DNA from 3 places in the Marinobacter sp. NSM genome. Region 1 is predicted to be linked to each of the others. Evidence: predicted binding sites of a transcription regulator. Region 1 holds the regulator's gene; each other region holds the start of a gene.

Region 1 (8,033 bases):
CGCCTAGCATGATCATCAGCGTAGGCATGATAGCCAGGGTGAGCGGCACCTTGATAATAATGCTGGTGCCCTTGCCCTGTTCAGACACGATGTCGATCTGGCCGTTAAGTTGGCCGATCTTGGTCTTCACCACGTCCATACCAACGCCCCGGCCAGACACATCGGATATCTGTTCCTTGGTCGAGAAACCGGCGGCAAAAATCAGGTTAAAACACTCATTATCGGTCAGTCGATCTGCGGCATCCTGGTCGTACAGTCCCTTCTCCACCGCTTTTCGGCGCAGAACATCAGGGTTCATACCCGCACCGTCGTCAGAGATGGAAAGCAGGATATGATCCCCCTCCTGTTCCGCTGACAGAGTAACAGTGCCTGCACGGGGCTTTCCGGCCTTTTCCCGCACCTCTGGCATTTCAATGCCATGATCAACGGAGTTTCTTACCAGGTGAACCAGCGGGTCGGACAGCGCTTCGACCAGGTTCTTGTCCAGGTCGGTTTCTTCCCCGTGCATCACCAGGTTGATTTCTTTCTTCAGCCCTCGGGCCAGGTCTCGTACCACCCGTGGGAAGCGCCCGAATACCTTTTTGATCGGTTGCATGCGGGTCTGCATGACCGCCGCCTGCAAATCGGTGGTCACCACGTCGAGGTTGGCGACCGCCTTGTGCATATGTTCATCTTCGCTCTCGGAGCCCAGACGCTGCAGGCGATTACGGACCAGCACCAACTCACCCACCATATTCATGATGTCGTCAAGGCGCTTGGTATCCACCCGCACGGTGGTCTCGGCTGCGGGCGCCGCATCTCTTGCCGGGGCGGCGGGGGCTGCCGGTTTGGCTTCCTGCTTGGCGGGTTCCGGTTGTTTTGGTTCCGGCTTCTTTGGCTCAGGCTTGGCCGCAGGCTCAGGTTTGGTCTCCGCTACGGGGGCTGCACCAGGGCTCTTGCCTTTGCCGTGCAGCTCATCCAGCAGGTTTTCAAACTCGTCATCGGTGATCAGATCATCACCAGTGGATGATTTTGCCGGTTCTTCTGGTTCCCGCTCCGGCGGGGTGTCGTTATCAACAACCGGGGGGCCGGCAAACTGGCCTTTGCCATGCAACTGGTCCAGCAGGGCTTCAAACTCGTCGTCGGTGATCTCGTCGCCGTCTGATCCGGCGTCATTGTCAGAGGTATTTTCCGGTGCGGCCGCCGGCTGTTGATCCGCACCTTTTTCATCGGCCAGAGCATCCAACAGTTGCTCGAATTCTTCGTCGGTAATATCACCGGAATCATTGCCCCCACCCACGGCAGGTTCGGGTTCTGGGGTTGGCGTTGCTGGCGCTGCCGTGTCGCTTTCCGGCTTGGCAAGTTCATCCAGCGCGGCGATCAATTCGTCCGGAGCCGGCGTCGGCTCTTCACGGTTACGAACCTGATCAAACATGGCGTTGACGTGGTCCAGGGCTTCCAGCACCACGTCCATCAATTCGGAGGTAACCTTGCGCTTGTGGTTGCGAAGGATATCGAACACATTTTCCGCAGAGTGACAGCAGTTGACCAGCGCTTCGAGCTGCAGGAACCCGGCACCGCCCTTGACCGTGTGGAAACCACGGAAGATGGCGTTGAGCAGGTTGCTGTCATCCGGATGCTGCTCAAGATCTACCAGCTGCTCGGACAGCTTTTCGAGAATCTCGCCGGCCTCAACCAGGAAGTCCTGCAGGATCTCTTCGTCAGCATCAAGCGCCATGCGTCACCCTCTATAATCGTTCAGAAACCGAGACTGGATAACAGGTCATCAACGTCGTCCTGCCCCGAAACTACATCATCACGCTCCTCAGCCTTGATCTGAGGCCCTACCCCTTTTTCGGCCGATTCTTCTTTTTCTTCAATCTGGTGCACGGTGCCGGTGAGCTGGTCCACGTGGCTGGCCATCACCACCAGGTCAAGCAGGTTCTCTTCGACTTCTTTCACAAGGGCCGTGACTTTCTGGATAACCTGCCCGGTAAGATCCTGGAAGTCCTGGGCCAGAAGGATTTCAGACAGATTGCTATACAGGGTGTCGGAATCGGTGGCCAGGCCCGCAAAGAAGCGATCAATGCGTCCGTACAGTTCCCGGAATTCTGCCGGCTCCATTTCCCGACGGCGCAACCGCTGCCATTCGTCTCGCAGGGCGGTCGCTTCGTCGCGCATGTTATGCGCCACCGGCATGCTTTCTTCGACCAGGTCCATGGTGCGATTGGCCGCCTGGCTGGTCATCTGGACAACGTAGGCAAGCCGATCCGAGGCATCGGACATCTTGGACAAGGCTTCTTTCTGCTCGGCACTGCGGGCGTCTATCTGAAAATTCCGGATAGCCTCGTGCAGGCTCCGGGTCAACCGCCCCACTTCCCGATAGAGGCTCTGGTCGCGAACTTCACTAAGCTCGTTGATCACCGACATTGCCCGGGCGTAGTTACCGGAACTGATGCATTCGGCCAACTCCGAACTCTGCTGCTGGAGCTTTTCGGTTACTTCCGGGTCAAGGCCCTGATGGTTCTCGTTCTTGTCAGTCATGACAGCCATCCGACCCCTGGTTACTGGATTCGCTCGAAGATCTTCTCAATCTTTTCCTTGAGAACGGCAGCAGTAAACGGTTTGACGACGTACCCGTTAACGCCGGCCTGGGCCGCCGCCACAATCTGGTCACGCTTGGCCTCCGCAGTTACCATCAGCACCGGAAGGTTCTTCAGGTTCTCGTCTGCCCGCACCGCCTTGAGCAGATCAAAACCCGACATGCCAGGCATGTTCCAGTCGGTCACCAGGAAGTCGTACTTGCCGCTCCTCAGCATGGGCAAGGCAGTGTTGCCATCGTCCGCTTCATCCGTATTGGTGAAGCCAAGATCGCGCAGCAGATTTTTGATGATTCGCCGCATTGTGGAAAAGTCATCCACAATGAGAATTTTCATGTTTTTGTCCAATGGGACCTCCAGTCAGTAACACCCGGATTTCATTAAGCCTTTTGAAAGTCTAGCAGGCCGCTGCTTTAACCGCTTATTGTGTGTTGTTTGGCCGCGTTGTAAAGCGCCGGTTACCAAAATCTACACAGTTACGCGCCGCGCGGTCAGCGCCGGCCCGGTTTATTCTGGCTCGTCTTCCCGCCAATCGGACAACCGCCCCCTGAGACGAAGGGCCGCCTGGCTATGAATCTGGCTGACCCGGCTCTCGCTGACGCCAAGCACCGCGCCAATTTCCTTCAGGTTGAGCTCTTCCTGGTAGTAGAGGCTCAACACCAGCTTTTCTCGCTCAGGAAGCTCTTCAATTGCCTCTGCCAGGCTTTTCTGGAATGCATTTGATGCAATACCATCCAGGGGATTATCGCTGGCCTCTGTTTCTTCTATCGGCAGCTCCCCGGATTCATTGAGTTCATCAAGGCTAAAAAGTCGGCCACTGTTGGCGTCTGCCAGGGAGGCATGATATTCCGACAAGCCAATGCCCAGCTCTTCGGCAACATCAACGTCCTGGGCCTCGCGCCCGGTGCGGTCTTCAACCGTCTTGATGGCTGCCGCGATACGGCGGGCATTTCGGTGAACGGAGCGGGGAACCCAGTCGCCCTTGCGGATCTCATCCACCATGGCACCGCGGATACGAATACCTGCGTAAGTTTCAAAGGTGGCACCCTTGCCGGTGGAATAGCGTTGCGCAGCTTCCAGCAGGCCGATCATGCCCGCCTGCATAAGATCTTCAAGCTGAACCGAGGCCGGCAAACGGGCCATCAAGTGTAGGGCGATTTTCTTGACCAGCGGCGCATGCTCCTCAATCAGCTGAGAGGGGCCTTTTGCGCCAGCCTGATGGTAGATTCCCAGGTTTTTCGCCAATGTCATGTATCCGGTTTTCTTATAGGACTGGATTCAGATCAGACTTCGACGAGCCGCTCCACGAAAAACTCCAGATGCCCTCTTGGCGAGGATGGCAGCGGCCAGCTGTCCACTTTCTCTGCCAGGGCACGGATCGCCAGCGACGCCTTGGCCCGTGGATAGGCATCCAGAACGGCCCTCTGCCTCTGAACGGCTTTTTTGACGGCTTCGTCGTAAGGCACGATACCTACATATTGTAGCGCTACATCAAGGAAACGCTCGGTGACACGGGTCAGTTTTTCATACAGATGCCGGCCTTCCTGCTCATTTCGCACCTGATTCGCCAGAATACGGAAACGGTTGGTACCGTAGTCGCGATTCATCAGCTTGATCAGGGCATAGGCATCGGTAATCGAGGTAGGCTCATCGCACACAACCAGCAGCAATTCCTGTGAGGCCCGCAGGAAACTGACGACGGACTCGGAAATACCGGCTGCTGTGTCAACGATCAGCACATCAATCTGGTCACCCAGCTCGCTGAAGGCGTTGATCAGCCCCGCATGTTCCATCGGGCTCAACTGGGTCATACGCTGGGTGCCGGACGATGCGGGAACAATCTTGATACCACCCGGGCCGTTGACCAGCACGTCCTTGAGGTCGCACTCGCCACTGAGCACATCCTGCAGATTGCGATTGGCGGTAATGCCCAACAGCACATCGATATTGGCAAGGCCAAGGTCTGCATCCAGCAACACCACCCGTCGGCCTTTCTGGGCCAGCGCGATACCGAGGTTGACGGACACATTACTCTTGCCGACACCGCCCTTGCCGCCGGTAACCGCAATCACCTGAACCGGATGTGGTCTGCTCATACTGTTATCAGTCTCTTACTGCGTTCTTGTGTGGGCACAAAGGCAGCGCACCGGCTGTACCACCGGGCCTCAAGCCCCTTCTGCAACGGCCTGGCCGTGCTGCATTATTTTCAGGCGTTCTACGCCCAACCGCATCAGAGGAATGGCCTCTGCCCGGTGCAGGTCTTCGGGAATCTTCTGGCCATCGGTATACCACGCTACTGGCAGGCCGGTTTCCATGACAAAGCCCAAAGACTCACCCAGTGTCAGCGCTTCGTCAATCTTGGTCATGACGCAGCCTGCAAGGTTTGCCATCTTATAGCAATGCCACACCGATTTCATGATGCGCGGCTGGCTGGTGGCAGACACGACCAGATGGGTACGGATATTGTGATCGCTCCGGGCCAACTCCGCCAGCTGTTCCTGATAACCGCGATCCGAGCTGGTCAGCCCGGCGGTATCAATCAGAACCAGGTGCCGATCTGACAGTTCGTCCAGAATATCATCCAAGGAATGACTCTCGTCCACAACCCGGACAGGCACATTGAGAATACGGCCAAACACGAACAGCTGTTCATGGGCTGCCACCCGGTAGCGATCGGTGGTGACCAACGCCAGGGAATCCGGCCCATGCTCCAGTACATATTGGGCTGCCAGCTTGCCAATGGTGGTGGTCTTCCCAGACCCGGTTGGCCCCACCAGAGCATAGACGCCGCCGGCCTCAAGCCAGTCTTCCCGAGCGGTACGTACGCCGTTGGCCAGCATCTTCAGGGATTGCTTCCAACCGTCTTCCAACCTGCCGGCGCGATGCTGACGGGACAGAGAGGTTGCCAGCTCCGTGCCCAGACCAAATTCCTGCAGCCGCTCGGCAAGCCTCTGCTGAACTGCATTGGATGCCGCGACTGCAGGCTTCTCGGGTGCCGAGGTACGGCCGCTGACCATCTCTCTCAGGGAGTTGATTTCCGCTCTCATGCTCGCCAACTCATCCGAGTAGCCCGCCGCTGGCCGGCCACCTGCATTGCCCACCGAGGTCGACCCGCCAGCCAGCTCACCTGACCAGTCGGCAGCCGGCCGATCGTCAGCCAGTGCACGATCACATTCCGCGCCGACACCCGCCCGCTTCTCCCGCACTTCGCGAATGCGACTGCGCGATCGGTTCAACTCTTCTTCCAGCCGACGATGCTGGTCTGCCTGCAGCTCCGCCAGGCGCGAGCCGTTGGTGGCCTGTGCCGCTTTCTCGCCAAGGCGCTGGCGTGCCATATTTTCGTCATAGTCCAGGGCCGTCACAATTTCGACGCCTCCGTCCACCCGGCGATTGGACAAAATAACGGCATCCGGTCCCATCTCATGACTGACCTGCTTCAGGGCTTCGGCCATGGTCTTTGCAAAAAACCGTTGTACTTTCATAGCGCTTCATCCTCCCCCGGCGTGCCCAAATCGGGTGTTCGCCTTGCCCTGCCGGCCTTACTGGCCAACAGAGGCGACTATCGTGATCTGTTTGTTATCCGGAATTTCCTGGTACGAGAGCACATGCAAACGCTCTACCCCATAACTGGCAAACTTTGCCAGCACCGGCCGCAAGGGCCCGGAAACCAGAAGAATCGCCGGCTTGCCCAGCATTTCCTGGCGCTGAACACTGTCCTGAAGGGACCGCTGTAGCTTTTCCACCATATTGGGCTCAAGCACCAGGCCAATATCGTCCTGTCCGCCGGATTGTTGACTCTGTTGCACTGACTTAAGCAACAACTGTTCCAGGTCTGGATCCAGAGTGATCACCGGTATCTCGGTGTCGTTGCCACAGATGCTTTGAACGATCATTCGGCGCAACGCCTGCCGAGCCAGGGTGGTCAACAGTTTCGGGTCCTGGCTTCTGGGGTGGACGTTAACGATGGCTTCGGCAATGGAGCGCATATCCCTGACCGGCACTTCTTCCCGGAGCAGATTCTGAAGCACCCGCAACAGGACGCTCACGGAAATCGTCGTAGGCACCAGCTCCTCAGCCAGTTTCGGAGCCATTTTCTCCAACTGGTCCAGCCACTTCTGGGCCTCTTCATGGCCGATAAGTTCATGGGCGTGCTTTTGCAGAATCTGGTTAAGGTGGGTAGCCACCACCGTGCTGGCATCCACCACGGTGTAGCCCAGAGTCTGGGCCTGGTCTTTCTTGTCAGGCTCAATCCAGATGGCATCCAGGCCGAAGGCCGGGTCTTTGCCGGCAATGCCTTCCACCTTGCCGAACACCTGGCCCGGATCAATGGCCAGCTCACGTTCCGGGTGAATCTCCGCCTCGGCAATGGTCACACCCATCAGGGTAATGCGATAGACGTTCGGCATCAGGTCCAGATTGTCCCGAATGTGCACTGACGGCATCAGGAAACCCAGATCCTGAGACAGTTTTTTGCGAACCCCCTTGATGCGACTGAGCAGCTGCCCGCCCTGGGATTTATCGACCAGAGGAATCAGCCGGTAGCCCACTTCCAGACCAACGATGTCAACGGTCGCCACATCATCCCAGCCCAGCTCCCGGGTTTCACCGGGCGCCGGCAGCGCCTGTCCTTCTGCGCCGGACCGATCCTGAACCACCTCGCCACCGGCACGGGGCGCTCCACCAGCCATGCCTCCACGACCGGCGTAAACGCCCTCTTCTTCCACAGTCTGGCTTTGCTTTTTCCAGATCAGCCAGGCCGCACCGGCCGCAAGGCTGCCCAATCCAAGGAAGGCAACATGGGGCATGCCCGGAATCAGGCCCAGGATAATCAGGATGACGGCGGCAATACCGATGGCCTTCGGCGCGTTGAACATCTGATGAATGATCTGCCCGCCCATGTCCTGGCTGGCCGTTACCCGCGTTACCATGATGGCAGCGGAAGTAGACAGCAACAGTGATGGAATCTGGGCAACCAGGCCGTCACCGATGGTCAGCAGCGCGTACCGCTGCATCGCCAGGCCAAAGTCCAGGCCATGCTGGAGCATGCCGATCGAGATACCACCGATGATATTGATCGCAAGAATCAGCAACCCCGCAATGGCATCGCCCTTCACAAACTTGGACGCACCATCCATGGACCCATAGAAATCCGCTTCCTGGGCAATCTCCGAACGGCGGCTTTTGGCCTCGTCCTGGTTGATCAGGCCCGCGTTCAAATCCGCATCAATGGCCATCTGTTTGCCGGGCATGGCGTCCAGGGTAAAGCGGGCACTGACTTCCGACACCCGTCCGGCGCCCTTGGTCACTACCAGGAAGTTGATTATCATCAGGATGGCAAACACTACCAGACCAACGGCGTAGTTACCGCCGATCAGAACCTCACCGAACGATTCGATCACCTTACCGGCGGCATCGCCACCTTCGTGACCGTTGAGCAGGACAATCCGGGTAGAG
Region 2 (8,033 bases), on a different contig from region 1:
AAATGAGTCTGGAATTGGGCGCCATACGCAGTTCGGAGCCATCAGCCAGGACGATAGTCGCGGTGCCGGCAGAGGAGATCACTTCATCGCCCACCCGGATGACAGAATTTTCGGTCAGTGACGTTTTCTGGCCGGTGGTGCCCGATACGTGAATAACATTACCGCTGGCGGAGCTAACCCTGGCGGGCTCGGGCTGGCGCTTCAACCAGGCCAGAGGAATGCGAATTTGTTCCCCGGCAGACAGCCTGGCGTTACCGGGCAGGTTATTGTATTGCAGGACCTGGCCAATGGTTACCCGGTCTATCAGCAAGGACTGGCCGATGTCGCTGAGTGTCTCACCGGAGCGGAGCGTATACACCCATTCCTGGGCGCTTTCCGATTGCTGAGCGGGCGAGGCGGAAGAAGAGCCTCGGGCAACCGATATCTCGGCGGCAGCCACGCCGGGCAGCAGGCTGGTTACAATCAACAGGAGCAAACCTGTGACGCTTTGGCGTTTTCGGTCAAGCATTGGTTGCACTGTCTTCCCGGGGCTCGTCAGCTTCAGTGGCTTTGATCGCTTCCAGGCGATAGCCGCGCTGGTAAATGGTCTTGATGCGGAATCCGTTCTCCGGATTTACACCCAGCCGGCGGCGTAATCGGCTCATGTGGGTATCAACGGTCCGGGTGTTGATATCCCGGGCAAGGCCCCACACGCGTTCCAGCAGCATCTCGCGGGTCAGGAGCCGGCCCTGGTTCTGAAACAGGAACAGGGTGAGGTCGAAGTCCTTGTCGGTCAGGGTAAGCGGTTCACCGTGCAGCAGGATGGCTCGTTGCCGGGTGTTGACTTCAAACGGACCGTAAACCAGCACTTCTTTGTCACTGTCAGGGTTGCTGCGGCGGGCCAGGGCATTGATCCTGGCGGTGAGCTCGGCCGCCCGGGCCGGTTTAGACAGGTAGTCGTCGGCGCCGGCATCCAGCGCCCGGACGATGTCGGCCTCGCTGTCCCGCTGGGTCAGGAAAATGGCCGGAATGGGCCAGTCCAGCTGGGCGCGCACATTCTCCAGCACGTCGATACCGGTCATGTCTGGAATTTGCCAGTCCAGGATAATCAGGTCATAACTTCGGTGCAGAACGGCACCGAGAAAGGCCTGGCCGGTGGGGAAGCTGTCACAGTGATGACCTTTCTCGGAGAGAATGGCTTGAATGTGTTGCGCTTGTTCATGTTCGTCTTCCAGCAGAGCAATGCGCATTAAGCTTGGCCCTCAATGGTGTTGCCGATTTCGTGGTCTTGGCACAGAGCGGAGTAGAAATCCCCTGAAATATAGGCCAAGTATCCCAAAAAATGAGGCTGCGTTCAGTAGTGATATGTAGAATTCCGTAACTACAGTTCAGGTTTGCCGTTGGCGTCATTCACTGTTTGTCGGCAGGCCGGGAAATTACTGCAGCCCCAGAACCAGCCTTTTTTGCTTTGGCGCCTCACCAGGGGTGAAAAACAATGGGGGCAGGGCACGGGCTTCTGCCCAGTTCCGTCTGCTGGTGCACTGTCTTCCAGAGGGCGCGTGCCTTTACATTTTGGGTAGCGGGTGCAGGCAAAAAAACGTCCGAATTTTCCTTCCCGCTCGATCATGGGCGCCCGGCACTTTGGGCAATGCACAGACGTTTCGCTGGCAGGAGTTCCGGTCGCATCGGGCGCCCGATGAATGAATTCGCGGATCTCCTGCTTTAGCGACTCCAGAAATGCCCTGGGGTCGTCCTCGCCGCGGCGGATGCTCTCCAGTGTTGCTTCCCAGACCGCTGTACGGTCCGGGGTACGGATAGTGTCCGGCAGCGCCGCAATCAGCGCCTTGCCTTTGTCGGTGGCGCGGATGAATCGCTTTTCCCGGTACAGGTAATCTCGCCGGAACAGTGTGTCGATAATGGCGGCGCGGGTGGCTTCCGTGCCCAGGCCATCGGTCTCCCTCAGGGTTTTACGCAGTTCCGGGGCCGCCACGAAACGAGCGATGTTGGTCATCGCCGACAGCAAGGTGGCATCGGTAAAGTGCTGGGGTGGCTGAGTATTGCGTTCGGTTACCGTGGTGTTGCTGCAGGTGACCGGCTCACGACTCCCCAGCCTTGGCAGCGGTGGTTTTTCCGGCTCGTTGTTGTTCTCCCGAAGTTTCAGCTCCAAGGCTTTCCAGCCGGGGGTGAGTATCGCCGTCTCGGTGGCCCGGAATCTGTGTTCCTGAACCTGCACCGTCAGTTTTCCCTCACGGTGAATTGCATCCTGGGCGAACTGCATCAGATAGTAGCGGCTGATCAGGTTATAGATCTTTTCCTCGGCGGCCGTCAGCTTGCCATTCGGGGTAGGGCGGACGGTTGGAATGATCGCGTGGTGGGCGTCCACCTGTTTGTCGTTCCAGGCCGCAGAGCGCCGGTTGCTGTCCAGTTGCCCTGTGAGCGCTTCCAGCTCGCCGGATACCCGGCTAATAGCGCGAATCACCTGCTCCCGTTGATGAAAATGTTCCTCGGGCAGGTAACGGTTGTCGGACCGGGGGTAGGTGATCAACTGGTGCCGTTCATACAGATTCTGGGCGGTGTCCAGCACGTCTTTGGCACCCATCCGGAACAGTCGCCCGGCTTCTATCTGCAGTGCCGACAGGGACAGCGGCAGGGGCGGTGGCTCGGGCCGGTCTCTGAAGCGGGATTCTGCGATGGTGCCAGGCCGACCGTTCACGTCACGGGCAATTTGCTCGGCCACGTCCCTGCTGAGCAGGCGTTTCTCTTCGTCCAGATGGTCTTCATAGGCTTCATCCGGCAGCCAGCGGGCGGTAAACGGGCGTTGGTCCGCGTCCTCTTCGGAGGCTTGGAATTGACCTTCAATTCGGTACCAGGGCTTGGGCTCGAAGTTCTCGATGGTGTTATCCCGCTCCACAACCAGGCCGAGCACCGGTGTTTGTACTCGGCCAACCGAGTAAACGCCGTCCTGACCCTGTTGCTGGTAGCTCAGGGTGTAGAACCGGGTGAGGTTGATCCCATACAACCAGTCGGCCCTTTGTCGGGCCAGGGCAGAATGGGATAGCCGGCGGAATTCCTTGTTGTCTCTGGGTGCCTGAATGGAGCGCGCAACGGCGCTGGGAGTCAGGTCGTTAATCAGTACCCGTTTTACCGGAACGGTGGTACCAACGTAGCGCAGTACTTCATCCACCAGTAGCTGGCCTTCACGGTCCGGGTCGCCAGCGTGGGTGATCACGTCGGCCTGTCGAATCAGGGATTCGAGCACCTTGAGTTGCTGTTTTACGCTGTCTTTGGGGGTGAGCTGCCATTGTTCGGGGAACATGGGCAGGTCTTCCTGGCGCCACTTTTTCCATGCCGGGTTGTAGCGGGCGGGCTCGGCCGGTTCCAGCAGATGGCCGATGCACCAGCTGACGGTGGCGGCTTCCTGGCCGTTTCCGCAACGGATCCAGCCCTGGCCTTTCTGGTGCGGGCCTGGGAGGGCGGCGGCGATGGCTCTGGCCAGGCTGGGTTTTTCGGCGATGTACAGGTGCATGGTGTTGGTGGTTCGCTAAGTGGCATCGGAATGTGTCTGTTTGGGGCTTTTGTGTCAAGGGCTTCGGGCTTATCGTTTGTTGTGTAGTAGACTGGTTGTGTTGGGGGAGGCGGCTGTGGTGGAAGCTTTCCCAAAAGACGCCGTGAACCCGTCCATGGGGGCTTGGTGTTGCCATCCCTGGCAACACACACTTTTGGGAAAGCTTCCACCACAGCCGCTTGAGACTCCGTGCAATTCGCCCGGTAGAGAGCGCTTTCGGGCGCCCTGCAAGCCGCCGCGATAGTGTGAGTGGTCATTTGAGAAGTTGGAGCAGAAGATTTTTTATGAAAGTTCAGAACGCAATTGAAACCAAGCTCAAAGACGGGTTTGCCGCGCAGCTGCTGGCTGTGGAGAACGAGAGCCACATGCATTCCGTGCCGCCGAATTCGGAAACCCATTTCAAGGTGACGTTGGTGTCGCCGGATTTTGCCGGTCAGATGAAAGTTAAGCGGCATCAGGCCATTTATAAAGTGTTGGCGGAAGAGCTGGCGGGGCCTGTGCATGCTTTGGCGTTGCATTTGTATACGCCGGAGGAGTGGGCGGCCAGTGGTCAGGCGGCGCCGGATTCGCCTGGTTGTATGGGCGGGTCGAAGGGCGATGACGCCATGGCTGCGAAATTAGGACAGGGAGTGAATTCATGAGTCAGTTTTTCCAGATCCATCCTGAGAATCCGCAGAAGCGGTTGATCAACCAGGCGGTTGATATTCTTCGCAAGGGTGGGGTGATTGTGTATCCCACGGATTCCGGGTATGCGCTGGGTTGTCACCTGGGTGACAAGCAGGCAGCGGATCGTATCAAGCGTATCCGGAAGCTGGATGACAAGCATAACTTTACGCTTGTGTGCCGGGATTTGTCGGATATTGGTGTGTACGCCAAGGTGGATAACACGCAGTACCGTTTGCTGAAGACGTTCACACCGGGGCCGTATACGTTCATTCTGCCAGCCACCAGTGAGGTGCCGCGCCGGTTGTTGCATCCCAAGCGTCGGTCTATTGGCGTGCGGGTGCCGGATAACGAGATTGTGCGGGAGCTGCTGGGCGAGTTGGGCGAGCCGATCATGAGCAGTACCCTGATTCTGCCCGATGAAACGGAGCCGATGACCGATCCCTATGAAATCCGGGATGTTCTGGAACACGAGCTGGATTTGATCATTGATGGCGGGTTCTGCGGTATGGAAGCGACTACCGTGGTGAATTTCCTCGGGGATGCCCCGGAGGTTACGCGGGTGGGTAAAGGTGATCCCGCTCCGTTTCAGGTTTAACGGTCAAAGACCCATGCCACCCGGGTATCAGGCCCGGGTGTTCAGGTTGAAGGCGTAGCGTTGTGCGCTGTTACCGAAGTCGAATTGGCCGCTGTTGGCATTGCGTTTCAGGCTGTCGTAACGGTGGATGACATCCTGTAATCCGTTGAACTGCTGGTTGTCGCTGAGCAGTGAATCCAGCAGGGAGTTGTTCACGCCGTAGGCCTGATTGAGCTTCAGGGCGTTATCCATAAAGTGTAGTGTCGGTTCGCTGACGCTCAGCCGACTGAAGGCTTCCCGGAAGCCCCGGTTGTTGTTCAGGTCCATCTCAATTCTTTCGCGAAGCTCTTCTGGCAGCTTCCCCTCAACTACCGCATCGCCGTTCTCGCCTTTTCCCACGCTCAGGGCCGTTGCCGGGTGCAGGTTGTACTCGGCAAGTTTGTGCTGGAGGGTTTCACGAACAAAGGAGAGATCCTGCGCAACGGTCTGTTTGTACTGGCCGAGTGGGAGCTTGCGAGCTTTCAGGCTGCCGGGGTCCAGTTCTGACTGCCCGGACGGGGTAAAGCGGTCATCACCCGGGTTACCGGCGGCTTCGGGTTGCTTCGTGGCAGCGGGTTTCTCGCCATCGGGCTTGGCTGCGGGTGCCTGGCGGCTGTCCATGGCTTGCTGAAAGCGTGTGCTGGCTTGTATCAGAGATGTCAGCAAAGACATGGTGCATTTCCTCCTCGGCGGTAAATAACTGCCGGAAATTCGATTATGGGGTGTGTTTGTGAGTAACAAGCAGGTTTTGGGCCAGGTTGTTCTTGAGGTTTGGCAGTCTGTACTTGCGTGGAAATGTAAAACTTTGCAACGAGTGTCATAGGGATGGCATCGGGCTGATCTGGGTCATATAAAAATTGACGTATGTCTATAAAGTTATGCCCGAAACTGCCGTCATAACAGGTGGTTGTTCAGTTGATCTTCCGCTGCCGGGGTACCATGAAAAAACAACACCCGATCCGCTTTTTGCTGCTGTCGGCCCTGGCCGTGGCGTTTTCCATCATTCTTGCGTTCACCGTTGTTTACAGCGCCCAGTCGCAGCGCGCGCATCTTGAGGAGTTCAGCCACAAATATGTAGACGGGCTGGCAAAATCCTACTTTGACGGGCTCAACACCATGATGGTGACAGGCACCATCAACAATCGGGATGTACTGCGTGATAGGGCCAAGGCATCCGAAGATGTTCTGGACATCCGGGTGGTGCGCAGTGATCAGTTGAACGCGATGTACGGCGCGGGTAATGCGGAGGAGCGGCGTCGCGAACCTGAGGATATGCGGGCACTGCGTGGCGAGCGGGTGGAGCTTTACTCGGCAAATGACCAGGGCCGGGTTTATACCCTGATTGAGCCGGTTATTGCCCAGGCAGACTATCAGGGGGTGAATTGCCTTGGCTGCCACCAGGCTAAGGAGGGCGAGATTCTCGGTGCCATCCGGGTGGATTATTCCCTGGCCCAAAGCGACGCCCGCCTGCAGCAGCAGTTGCTGGTGGGTGGTGGTGTTCAGGTGGTCATTTTTGTGGTGATTTTCTTCCTGACCGCGCTGGTTCTGGGGCGGCTGGTGTTCTCCCGGTTGCGCAGGCTCCATGACCGGATGGATGAAATCTCCAGGAACTCAGACCTCTCCATTGAACTGGAGGTTACACGCAACGATGAAATCGGTTCACTGTCCAGGGCCTTTAACCGAATGGTGGCGAAGATTCGGGAAAGCATGAATACGGTCATGGACAATGCTGCCCAGGTTGAATCAGCGGCACGGACCATTGCCGGCAAGGCGGAAACCACGGAACGCGAGGTTCTCGCTCAACGGGACAACACGGACCAGGTGGCCAGTGCCACCACGGAAATGGCGGCGTCTGCGGTGCAGGTGCGGGAGAACGCGGTCAATACTGCTCGCAAATCTGCAGACACAGCAAAGGCAGCGGAGACCGGTGAACAGCTGGCCCACAACGCCGTGACAGGTATCGAAACCCTCAATACCGAGGTGCAGAACGGTGCTCACCGAATCGAGCAACTGGACCAACGCACCACCGAGATGGCAACCCGGCTGGAGTTGATTTCCGAGATTGCAGATCAAACCAACCTGCTGGCCCTGAACGCCGCCATCGAAGCCGCCCGTGCCGGTGAACAGGGTCGTGGATTTGCGGTGGTGGCTGATGAAGTGCGTGCACTGGCGTCGCGTACCCAGGCGTCCACAGAGGAGATTCGCCACACCATTGACGGCCTGAGGAAAGAGGTGGTGGATTGCGTGGGCACCATGCGCCATGCCTCCGAACTGGCGCAGCATCAGGTGGAATCAATTCTGAAAGTGGAAACAGAATTGCAGACTATCGCTGCGGCGGTGCGCGAAATCACTGGCCTGAATGAAGAAATGGAAAGCGCGGCCAACGAACAGAGCGATGTGTCGGAATCCATCAATCACAACGTGATTGAAATCAGCCGTTCGGCGGAGCAGACCTCCAGCGACGCCCAGGAAACCGCCCGCATTGCCGGTGACCTCCTGGCCATGGCCGAAACCCTGCGTAAGACCATCGAGCAGTTCCGGTTGTCGCAACAATGATTCCGGCCGCGGGCACCGGGGCGCTCAGCCCCGGTGATCGGATACAAACGGATTAGTGGCTCGTTCCTGGCCGAAGGTGGACATGGGGCCGTGGCCGCAGATGAAGTTCACGTCATCCCCCAGGGGGAACAGCTTTTCCCGGATGGAATGAATCAGGGTGTTGTAGTCGCCTTTCGGGAAATCCGTTCGGCCGATAGAGCCATTGAACAGCACGTCACCCACCTGGGCCAGTCTTGAGCCGCGATGGAAGAACACCACATGGCCAGGGGTGTGGCCTGGGGTATGCAGTACTTCCAGGGTTTCATTACCCACCGTTACCGTGTCGCCGTCTTCCAGCCAGCGATCAGGCGTGAACACTTCTGGCGCCGGGAACCCGAACATTTGCGCCTGCATGGCCAGGCCCTGAATCCAGAAGTTGTCGTCCTTATGGGGCCCCTCAATCGGCAACCCGGCCGACTTGGCCAGCTCTGCCGTGCCGCCGGCGTGGTCGATGTGGGCGTGGGTAAGCAGGATCTTCTCCAAAGTGACGCCCTCGGCTTCCACCGCCGCCCGAATGCGATCCAGGTCGCCGCCCGGGTCCACCACCGCTGCCTTGTTGGTTTCGGTACACCAGAGCAGAGTGCAGTTTTGTTCAAAGGGAGTGACGGGAATCAC
Region 3 (8,033 bases), 520 kb from region 1:
GCGGCAGCAGGTTTGGCCTTGCTGGCAGCCGGCTTTTTCACAGCTGGCTTCTTGGCCGCAGGCTTTGCACTTGTTGCCTTTTTCGCGGCAGTAGTGGCCTTTTTGGCGGTGGTGTCTGCGGCTTTCTTGACGTCTTTGCCAGATTCCTTGGCTGCAATACCCAGCTTGTCCAGCAATGAGCTCTGCAGTTCGTGGAATTCGTTCATCCGGCGCTCGAACTCTTCATTGAAGCGCTTTACCTCACGCTCACGGAGTTCGTCCATTTCCTTGAGCAGTTTACGAACCGGATCCTGAACCTGATGCTGCAGGTGGTCGAACTGTTTCAGGGCATCATTGATGAGTGTTTCAATCTGAGCCGTGGTTTTCTCGAACTCTTTGTTCACTTTTTTGACAATCTTATCAACACTGGGTTTGGCTTTCTTTGCCATAGGACGTCTCCTTACAGAGGGGGAAAGAACGGTGGAACGGTGTATCAGGCCAATTGCCTCATTCCGTTTGTCGTATTCGAGCTTCTTCTGGACTTGAGGCTCTGCTTCTTCAGAAGCACTTCACGAATTCGGCGTAGCTTTTCCGAAAGAGGGGAGTTATCTCCGGATTCAAGTTGAAAAAAATCAATCGAGTAGAAGAAGTTGCTACAGTGCTTTCTCTTTTCGGTAACCAGTCCGGTAACACCCTCGGCGCGGATTTCTTCAAACGGCATATCCATAATAAGGTCGAGTGTAATGGTATCACCGGGCTTGAACAGCTTGTCGGTTTTCATCACACAACCGTAGCTGTCGAGCTCATAAAGGCGAACTTCCACGGTTTCCTTGCGAAACAGGCCGTGGCGTACGCGGAAACGGGCAACAAGATCCGGTAGTTCTTCGTTCATGAAATGCTTTCTCTGCCTCTGAGATCAGCCAGATTATTTGAGCATAAATTAAACAATAGACGGGCTATTTAATTTTGGCAATGCCATCAGCTGTCTACCGTAACCCTTTCATGGAATAGTTCAACATCCGCCCCCCGCAAAGGGGGCCAGATGCAGTCGTTATCTGGTTTTCAATTCGTACAGATCAACACGACGATCTTTCAGATTGGTGACTGAGCCTTCGTTACGTACCAATTTGAGTTTCTCCAGGTCCATATCCGAGAACATGATCATTTCAGTGTTTGGTGTGGTCTCCGCCATCACGGCATCGTGCGGGAATGCGAAGTCAGACGGTGAAAATACGGAGGATTGTGCGTATTGGACGTCCAGGTTCTCTACCTTGGGCAGGTTGCCGACACTGCCAGTGATCACCACATAACACTCGTTTTCGATGGCGCGGGCCTGGGCACAATGGCGAACCCGCAAGTAGCCGTTTTTGGTGTCGGTCCAGAAGGGTACACAGATGATGTCCACATCCTGGCTGGCGGCTACGCGCCCGAGCTCTGGGAACTCGATGTCGTAGCAGATCATAATGGCAACCCGGCCAGCATCTGTATCGAATACCTGGAACTTGTCGCCGCCTTCAATCACCCAGTCGCGGCGTTCATGGGGCGTGATGTGGATCTTACGTTGCTCGTCCACGCGGCCATCCCGGTGACACAGGTAGGATACGTTATAGACCCGATCGTTCTCGATCAGGGGCATGGAGCCGGTGATGATGTTGATGTTGTAACTGACCGCCATTTCCGACATCTCATTGCGGAACTGCTCGGTAAACCCGGCTAGAAAACGGATGGCGCGGGTCTGGTCCATCTGGTCGGTCAGGCCCATCAGTGGGGCGTTGAAGAATTCCGGGAAGAGGGCAAAGTCACTCTTGTAATCAGACAACGCATCTACGAAGTACTCAACCTGCTTCAGTACCTCCTCCACTGAGGTGAATTCCCGCATCTGCCATTGCACGGCGCCCAGGCGAACCTGGGTTTTCTTTACGTTCAGGACCGAGGAGGGCGGGGTGTACAGGATGTTCCGCCATTCCAGCAGGGTGGCATAACCCAGGGACTTTTCATCTTCCGGAAGATACTTGTGCATCAAACGGGTTACCTGAAAATCGTTGGACAGCTGAAAGGTGAGAATCGGATCGTAGATCTCTTTGCGGTCGACACGATGGATGTACTCTTCCGGCGTGTACTGTTCAGAATACTTGAAGTAATTGGGGATACGCCCGCCGGCGAGAATAGCCCGCAGGTTCATGGAACGGCAAAGTTCCTTGCGGGCTTCATAGAGCCGCCTGCCCAGGCGGTAGCCCCGGTACTCGGGATGAATAAATACATCCAGGCCATAGAGTGAATCGCCATTGGCGTTATGCCAGATTTTCTCGTTACGGAGTATCAGGTCGTCATAGGCGTGGGGGTTGCTGAAGCGCTCGTACTTAACGCATACGGTCAACGCTACGGCCACCAGGTGGCCGTTGTCTTCAATACAGATCTGACCGTCCGGGAACTGCTCAACCAACGCCTTGATGGTTTCCTTTGGCCATGCGCCACCGATATCGTCGTAAACCTCATCCATCAGCTCCTGGAGCTGGCTGTAGTCTTCAAGCGTCAGGTTTCGCAGATTCAGGTGGAGCTCTTCATGGGCCATCGGGTGTATCTCCTTTGGTTTGGCAGCCTTGGTTGCCTGTCATTCCATTCTAACAAAGAGTTCTAAAGACTTCGCTCAAATTGCCGTTAGTCAATTAATTCACATCTATAATTGATGAGAAGCTGATCGAAAAAACCTCAGTCTTATCGGAGGGACTCCCCTTGCAATTCTCATTTTCTCAAAAACTTCTCGTTGCCGTAGGTGCTCTCATCATCATGTTGATGGCTGCGTTGACAGTGGCGACGGATATCAGGCTCAGATCGACGACGGATCGATATGTCGATGCGCTGATGGCCGACGCGGTAGAGCAGAGTACGTCCAGTATTTCCGATTGGCTCAACACTCGCCTGGATATGGCTGAGGCGACGGCCAGCGCCCTTGAGGGCATCCGCACCGACAATATGGCCCGTACCCTGATGGAAGCAATGACGCGCGGCGGCAATATTATGGATGTCTATGCCGGCACCGAGGACGGGCGGATGCTAATGCGGAGTCCGGAGGTGGAAGCGACACTGCCACCTGACTACGACCCCCGCACCCGCCCCTGGTACCAGGGAGCCCAGCGGTTAGGGCGTTCATCATTCACTGAGCCCTACCAGGATGCCAGCACTGGCGCGACCATTATCTCCGCCATGGCCCCGATCAAGTCCGGTTTATACAAGGGAGCTGCGGGCATGGATATCGGGCTTGGCACAATTGACCGCATGTTGTCGACGATCACACTGGCCGATACCGGGTTCGCCGCACTGGTAAACGAGAAAGGCACTGTGCTCTTCTACCCGGACTCAGAGGTGGTCGGAAACAACATTTCGGACATTATCGGCCAGCGGCCCGCGCTTGATGGCAGTCAACATCAGTTTGATATGGACGGCGCCCGCTGGAGTGTCAGCTTCCATCCGATAGCCGATGCCCGGGCTGTGGAGTGGTACCTGGTGACGTTTGTTAACGAGGACCTGATCAACGCTCCGATTGTTGAGGCTCGGGTAGGCGGCCTGGTCATTGCCGCTGTGGGTTTGATTGTGGCCCTGGTGGCGCTGTATTTCGGAATACGACTGCTGATGGTGCCGGTGCGCCGCCTGAACAGCGCGATGTCCAGCATTGCTTCGGGTGACGCTGATCTTACCCGCCGACTGGACGATTCCGCTTCGGACGAGTTTGGCGAACTGGCCCAAAGCTTTAACCGGTTTGTGGAGAACATTCAGCAGGTTGTCCGGGAAGTCAAAGAGGGTAGTGATGACCTGGATGAGAATGTGACTGCCTTGCGCAACACCTCCAGTACCAGCCGTTCGAGCGTTGAAAGCCAGCAGAGCGAGATTGACATGATTGCCACGGCCATCAACGAAATGTCTGCTGCTGCCGGGGAAATCGCCCAGAACGCACAGCAAACGGCGGAAGCGGCTGAGAATGCCGATCAGGAGAGCCGCGAGTCGTTGCTGACGGTGACTGCGTCCCGGGATGCGGTGCAGAAGCTTTCCAATGAGGTTAACGCAGCGGCTGAAGTCATCGACACCCTGGGTAAGGATGTGTCTTCCATCACCACGGTGCTGGAGGTTATTCAGGGTATAGCAGAACAGACCAACCTGCTGGCACTGAACGCCGCCATTGAGGCCGCAAGGGCAGGGGAAGCGGGTCGTGGCTTTGCGGTGGTGGCAGACGAAGTACGCAACCTGGCCCAGAGAACCCAGTCTTCCACGGAGGAAATCAATAACATGATCGAGCGTCTGCAGAAAGGCGCCGGCGATGCGGTGGAAGTGATGAAGGCGTCAACGGCGGTGTCTAATGTCAGTATGGAAAAAGCCCAGGACGCCATGGAATCCCTTAACCGGATTGCCGAGGCCATCACGGCCATCAGCCAGATGACGTCTCAGATTGCCACGGCTTCAGAGGAACAAACCTCGGTTACCGAAGAGCTGAATGCCTCCATTACCCGGATTGCGGACCAGGGCCAGGAGGCAGCCAAAGCCGCCAGTGAAAACGATGTGTACAGCGGGCACATTGAAACCATCGGCAGAACATTGAATGAAAAAGTAACCCGCTTCCGCGTATAGAAAAGGCTGGCCATGGACGGCCAGCGGGTTACAACGTTTCAATCAGGTGAGGCAATCTGGCTCAGATAATCGAGCCGGCGGCGCAGGTTTTCCAAAGTGTGCCGCCCCACATACATGGATTCCTCGCTGAGGTAAGGGTTCTCCAGGGTAATCACTTTGCGCTTCTCAAGCCCGAGCTCTGTCACTGCGCGACCGAACCAGCGCTTCAAATAAACGGCAAAACTGCCATCTTTAATGGCTCGCTCTATTCCCAGCTGTAACCGATGGGCGGCTTCCTGGTCGTTTGGAGCGACAAAAAGATAGGATGGCATGTGGTAGGCGAACAAAATGTTGGGTTCGATGATCAGGTCGTCTGCCCGATTGTGTTCAAGGTCAAACAATACTTCACCAACGCCACGGGCAAAGCATTCAAAACGTTCGTTGCGCAGCATACCAAACAGGATTTCATAGCGGGTGTGCGTAACCACATGTAAGCCGTTGGCCTCCAGAATGGGTGTGTCTGGCCAGTGGGAGCCCTGGCCAATCCGGATGTTCCTTGACGTCAAATCGTCAATATTCTGGATGCCCTCGAACTGGGGCAGATGCTTAGGCAATACCAAGCACACCCGAAAGCCCAGCAAGCCGCCATCTACCGGCAAGGGAATTGGATTGAGAAATTCCTCCCGTTCAGCGGTGGTCGCAACATTGGCAATATCCACCAGCCGGTTATTATTGTTGGCCAACTCTCGAAGTACCCGGCCCTGGCTCAGCTCCTCACTGCGAACGACCTTGAAGTCGCCGTATTCCGTGGTTTTGGCCAGTGCCAGTTCCACCAGTGACCGGATGGCCGGGTTATCGTAATTCCGGTACCAGAGAATGAAGGTGCGCTGGTCATCCGGTTCGGCTGAAACGGCTGGAGCGGGCAAGGACAGACACAGGGCCAGAAGAAACCCCGGTAGATAACAATGAATAAAACGATTTCCTGCAACCAATGCCTTGTTCCTTAAGTGGCGCGCCCTCTAACTGTAGAACAGAATCGGTTACTTAAACCGGACAACTTTCAAAAATACTGTAAAAGATTCTTGAAGCACGCGCGTTCGGCTGCAATGATCCCGAAAACCCATTCTCTGGAGCCCCGAATATGGCACTCATTGATACACTTATCGGCACCGCTGGCCAGTGGGTAACCGCGAGCGACCCGAAAGCCACGCTTCTGCAGCCTGTTGAATGGCTGAAGAAAACCGGTAGCTACGCCACCGTTAACCGCCTGATTGGACTCGCCATTCCCTTTGCCCCGCGAAACGGCTTCAGTGTCGAAGAGATGCGCCCCGGTTATGTTCGGGCGAAAATAAAACTCAAGGGCAACAAGAACCATTTTGGCAGCCTGTACGCCGGTGCCTATTTCCTGGTGGCGGAGATTCCGGGTGGTGTGCTGTCGCTGTTTGACCTGGGGCCCGCCTACACGCCTATTCTCAAGGAAATGACCCTGGAGTTTCTGCAGCCGGCCAATTCGGATGTTACGGTCGAGTTTTCACTGGCGCCGGAAGCGGTTGCCGCCATTCTGGCGGACGCCGATGCCACCGGCCGGGCAAAGTTCACCCTGGAAGGCAAGCTGAAAGACAGAGAGGGTAACCACGTGGCCACCTCGCTGGCCCATTACCGGGTGCGCAAGAAGGGGTTCAAACCTCAGGACTGAGCAATCTCCCGTAGGGTTTGCAGGAAGATCTCGCCATATTTCTCCAGCTTGGCGGCCCCTACGCCGCTGACCTCTGCCAGTTGCTCCAGGGTTTCCGGGCGGCGTTCCAGCATATCGAACAGGGTGGTGTCGTGGAAAATCACGTAAGGCGGCACACCCTGTTTATCTGCCAGTTCCTTCCGGCAGGCCCGTAACGCATCCCAACCGGCCTGGTCGGTAATCTGCTCCCGTATTGCCGGGCCCGAGCGTTTGCCGGCCGATCTGGACGATGCGGATTTTTTGGCCACCGGGTCTTTGCGTAACTCGATAGACTGTTCACCCTTCAGCAGCGGGCGACACTGCTCCGTGAGCTGCAAGGCCCCATAACCCTCCGGATCTGCCCGCAGGTAGCCGTTGGCAACCAGCTGGCGGAATACCGATTTCCACTCGTTAGCGGTGATTTCGGTACCAATACCATAGGTGGAAATGGCCTGGTGGCCAGATTGAAGAATGCGTTCGTTCTCGGAGCCACGCAGTACGTCAATCAGGTAGTTAACGCCAAAACGCTGCCCGGTGCGGTACACGCAGGACAGCGCCTTTTGCACGGCCACGGTGCCATCCCAGGTCTCAGGGGGCGTGAGGCAGGTATCGCAATTACCACAGGGCTGTTCCAGTTCATCACCAAAATAACGCAACAGTACCTGGCGGCGGCAGCGGGTAACTTCGCAGAGGCCAAGCATGGCATCGAGCTTCTGGCGCTCCACCCGTTTAAACTGATCGTTTCCCTGCGATGCCTCAAGCATCTGCCTCAGCTTGATAACATCCTGCAGGCCGTAAACCATCCAGGCGGTGGACGGCTTGCCGTCCCGGCCAGCCCGGCCGGTTTCCTGATAATAGGCCTCCAGGCTTTTGGGTAAATCCAGGTGGGCGACAAACCGAACGTCTGGTTTATCAATACCCATACCAAAGGCAATGGTCGCCACAATGATAACGCCGTCTTCGCGCAGGAACCGTTCCTGATGCCGGGCACGGGCTGTGGCATCCAGCCCGGCATGGTAAGGCAGGGCGGTGTAGCCTTTGTCCGCCAGCATCCTGGCGGTGGCGTCTACTTTGTTGCGGGACAGGCAATAGACAATCCCGCAATCACCTTCATGTTCTGCTTTAATAAAATCCAACAACTGCTTGTTTGCATTTGTTTTTGGCGTGATCCGATACTGAATATTCGGGCGATCAAAGCCGCTGACAAAGTGTCGGGCGTTGGTCAGAGACAGGCGCTCGGCAATCTCTTTACGGGTTCGCTCATCCGCCGTTGCCGTCAGGGCGATCCGCGGGATACCCGGGAACTCCCGGGCGAGCATGCTTAACTGAAGGTAGTCGGAACGGAAGTCATGGCCCCACTGGGATACACAGTGGGCTTCGTCAATGGCAAACAGTGATAACGACGCGTTGTGCAGCAATTCGATGGTGCGCGGCTGTATCAGCCTTTCCGGTGCGCAGTAGAGTAAGTCCAGTTCACCGGTCATCAGGGCGTATTCGGTGGCACGGGCCTGCTCATAATCCATGGTGGAGTTGAGGAATGCCGCTCTCACACCGAGTTCCCGCAACGCGGCCACCTGATCCTGCATCAGCGCGATCAGGGGCGAGATAACAATGGCCGTGCCGGGGCGGACCAGCGCGGGCACCTGATAACAGAGCGATTTACCACCCCCGGTGGGCATCAGCACCAGGGCGTCGCCACCATTCACAACTTCCTGAACGATTTCACCCTGTAGCAGGCGGA

What was found. Region 1 encodes FliA, which starts transcription of late flagellar genes. Its sites were predicted from a motif close to CTAAAGTTTNNNNNNNNNNNGCCGNTAA; they were not measured.
Region 2: ACTZWX_RS16505 (methyl-accepting chemotaxis protein) is a predicted target of FliA. The motif match lies at 5,694-5,721, and genes of this name have one in related genera.
Region 3: ACTZWX_RS02695 (methyl-accepting chemotaxis protein) is a predicted target of FliA. The motif match lies at 2,614-2,641, and genes of this name have one in related genera.

Annotation. Positions count from the first base shown of each region.
Region 1 is NZ_JBQTCK010000001.1:42,594-50,626, reverse strand. Features, by position in the region: gene ACTZWX_RS00240 (chemotaxis protein CheA) at 1-1,717, opposite strand, end outside; gene ACTZWX_RS00235 (protein phosphatase CheZ) at 1,738-2,523, opposite strand; gene cheY (chemotaxis response regulator CheY) at 2,544-2,927, opposite strand; gene ACTZWX_RS00225 (RNA polymerase sigma factor FliA) at 3,087-3,830, opposite strand; gene ACTZWX_RS00220 (MinD/ParA family protein) at 3,863-4,675, opposite strand; gene flhF (flagellar biosynthesis protein FlhF) at 4,745-6,061, opposite strand; gene flhA (flagellar biosynthesis protein FlhA) at 6,119-8,033, opposite strand, start outside.
Region 2 is NZ_JBQTCK010000010.1:10,404-18,436, forward strand. Features, by position in the region: gene ACTZWX_RS16475 (FecR domain-containing protein) at 1-508, opposite strand, end outside; gene ACTZWX_RS16480 (response regulator transcription factor) at 501-1,229, opposite strand; gene ACTZWX_RS16485 (DNA topoisomerase III) at 1,361-3,505, opposite strand; gene ACTZWX_RS16490 (BolA family protein) at 3,829-4,185, shown strand; gene ACTZWX_RS16495 (L-threonylcarbamoyladenylate synthase) at 4,182-4,805, shown strand; gene ACTZWX_RS16500 (hypothetical protein) at 4,833-5,495, opposite strand; gene ACTZWX_RS16505 (methyl-accepting chemotaxis protein) at 5,763-7,379, shown strand; gene ACTZWX_RS16510 (MBL fold metallo-hydrolase) at 7,404-8,033, opposite strand, start outside.
Region 3 is NZ_JBQTCK010000001.1:562,288-570,320, forward strand. Features, by position in the region: gene ACTZWX_RS02680 (helix-hairpin-helix domain-containing protein) at 1-428, opposite strand, end outside; gene ACTZWX_RS02685 (hypothetical protein) at 473-871, opposite strand; gene ACTZWX_RS02690 (bifunctional GNAT family N-acetyltransferase/carbon-nitrogen hydrolase family protein) at 1,031-2,551, opposite strand; gene ACTZWX_RS02695 (methyl-accepting chemotaxis protein) at 2,773-4,599, shown strand; gene ACTZWX_RS02700 (hypothetical protein) at 4,638-5,570, opposite strand; gene ACTZWX_RS02705 (PaaI family thioesterase) at 5,720-6,274, shown strand; gene recQ (DNA helicase RecQ) at 6,265-8,033, opposite strand, start outside.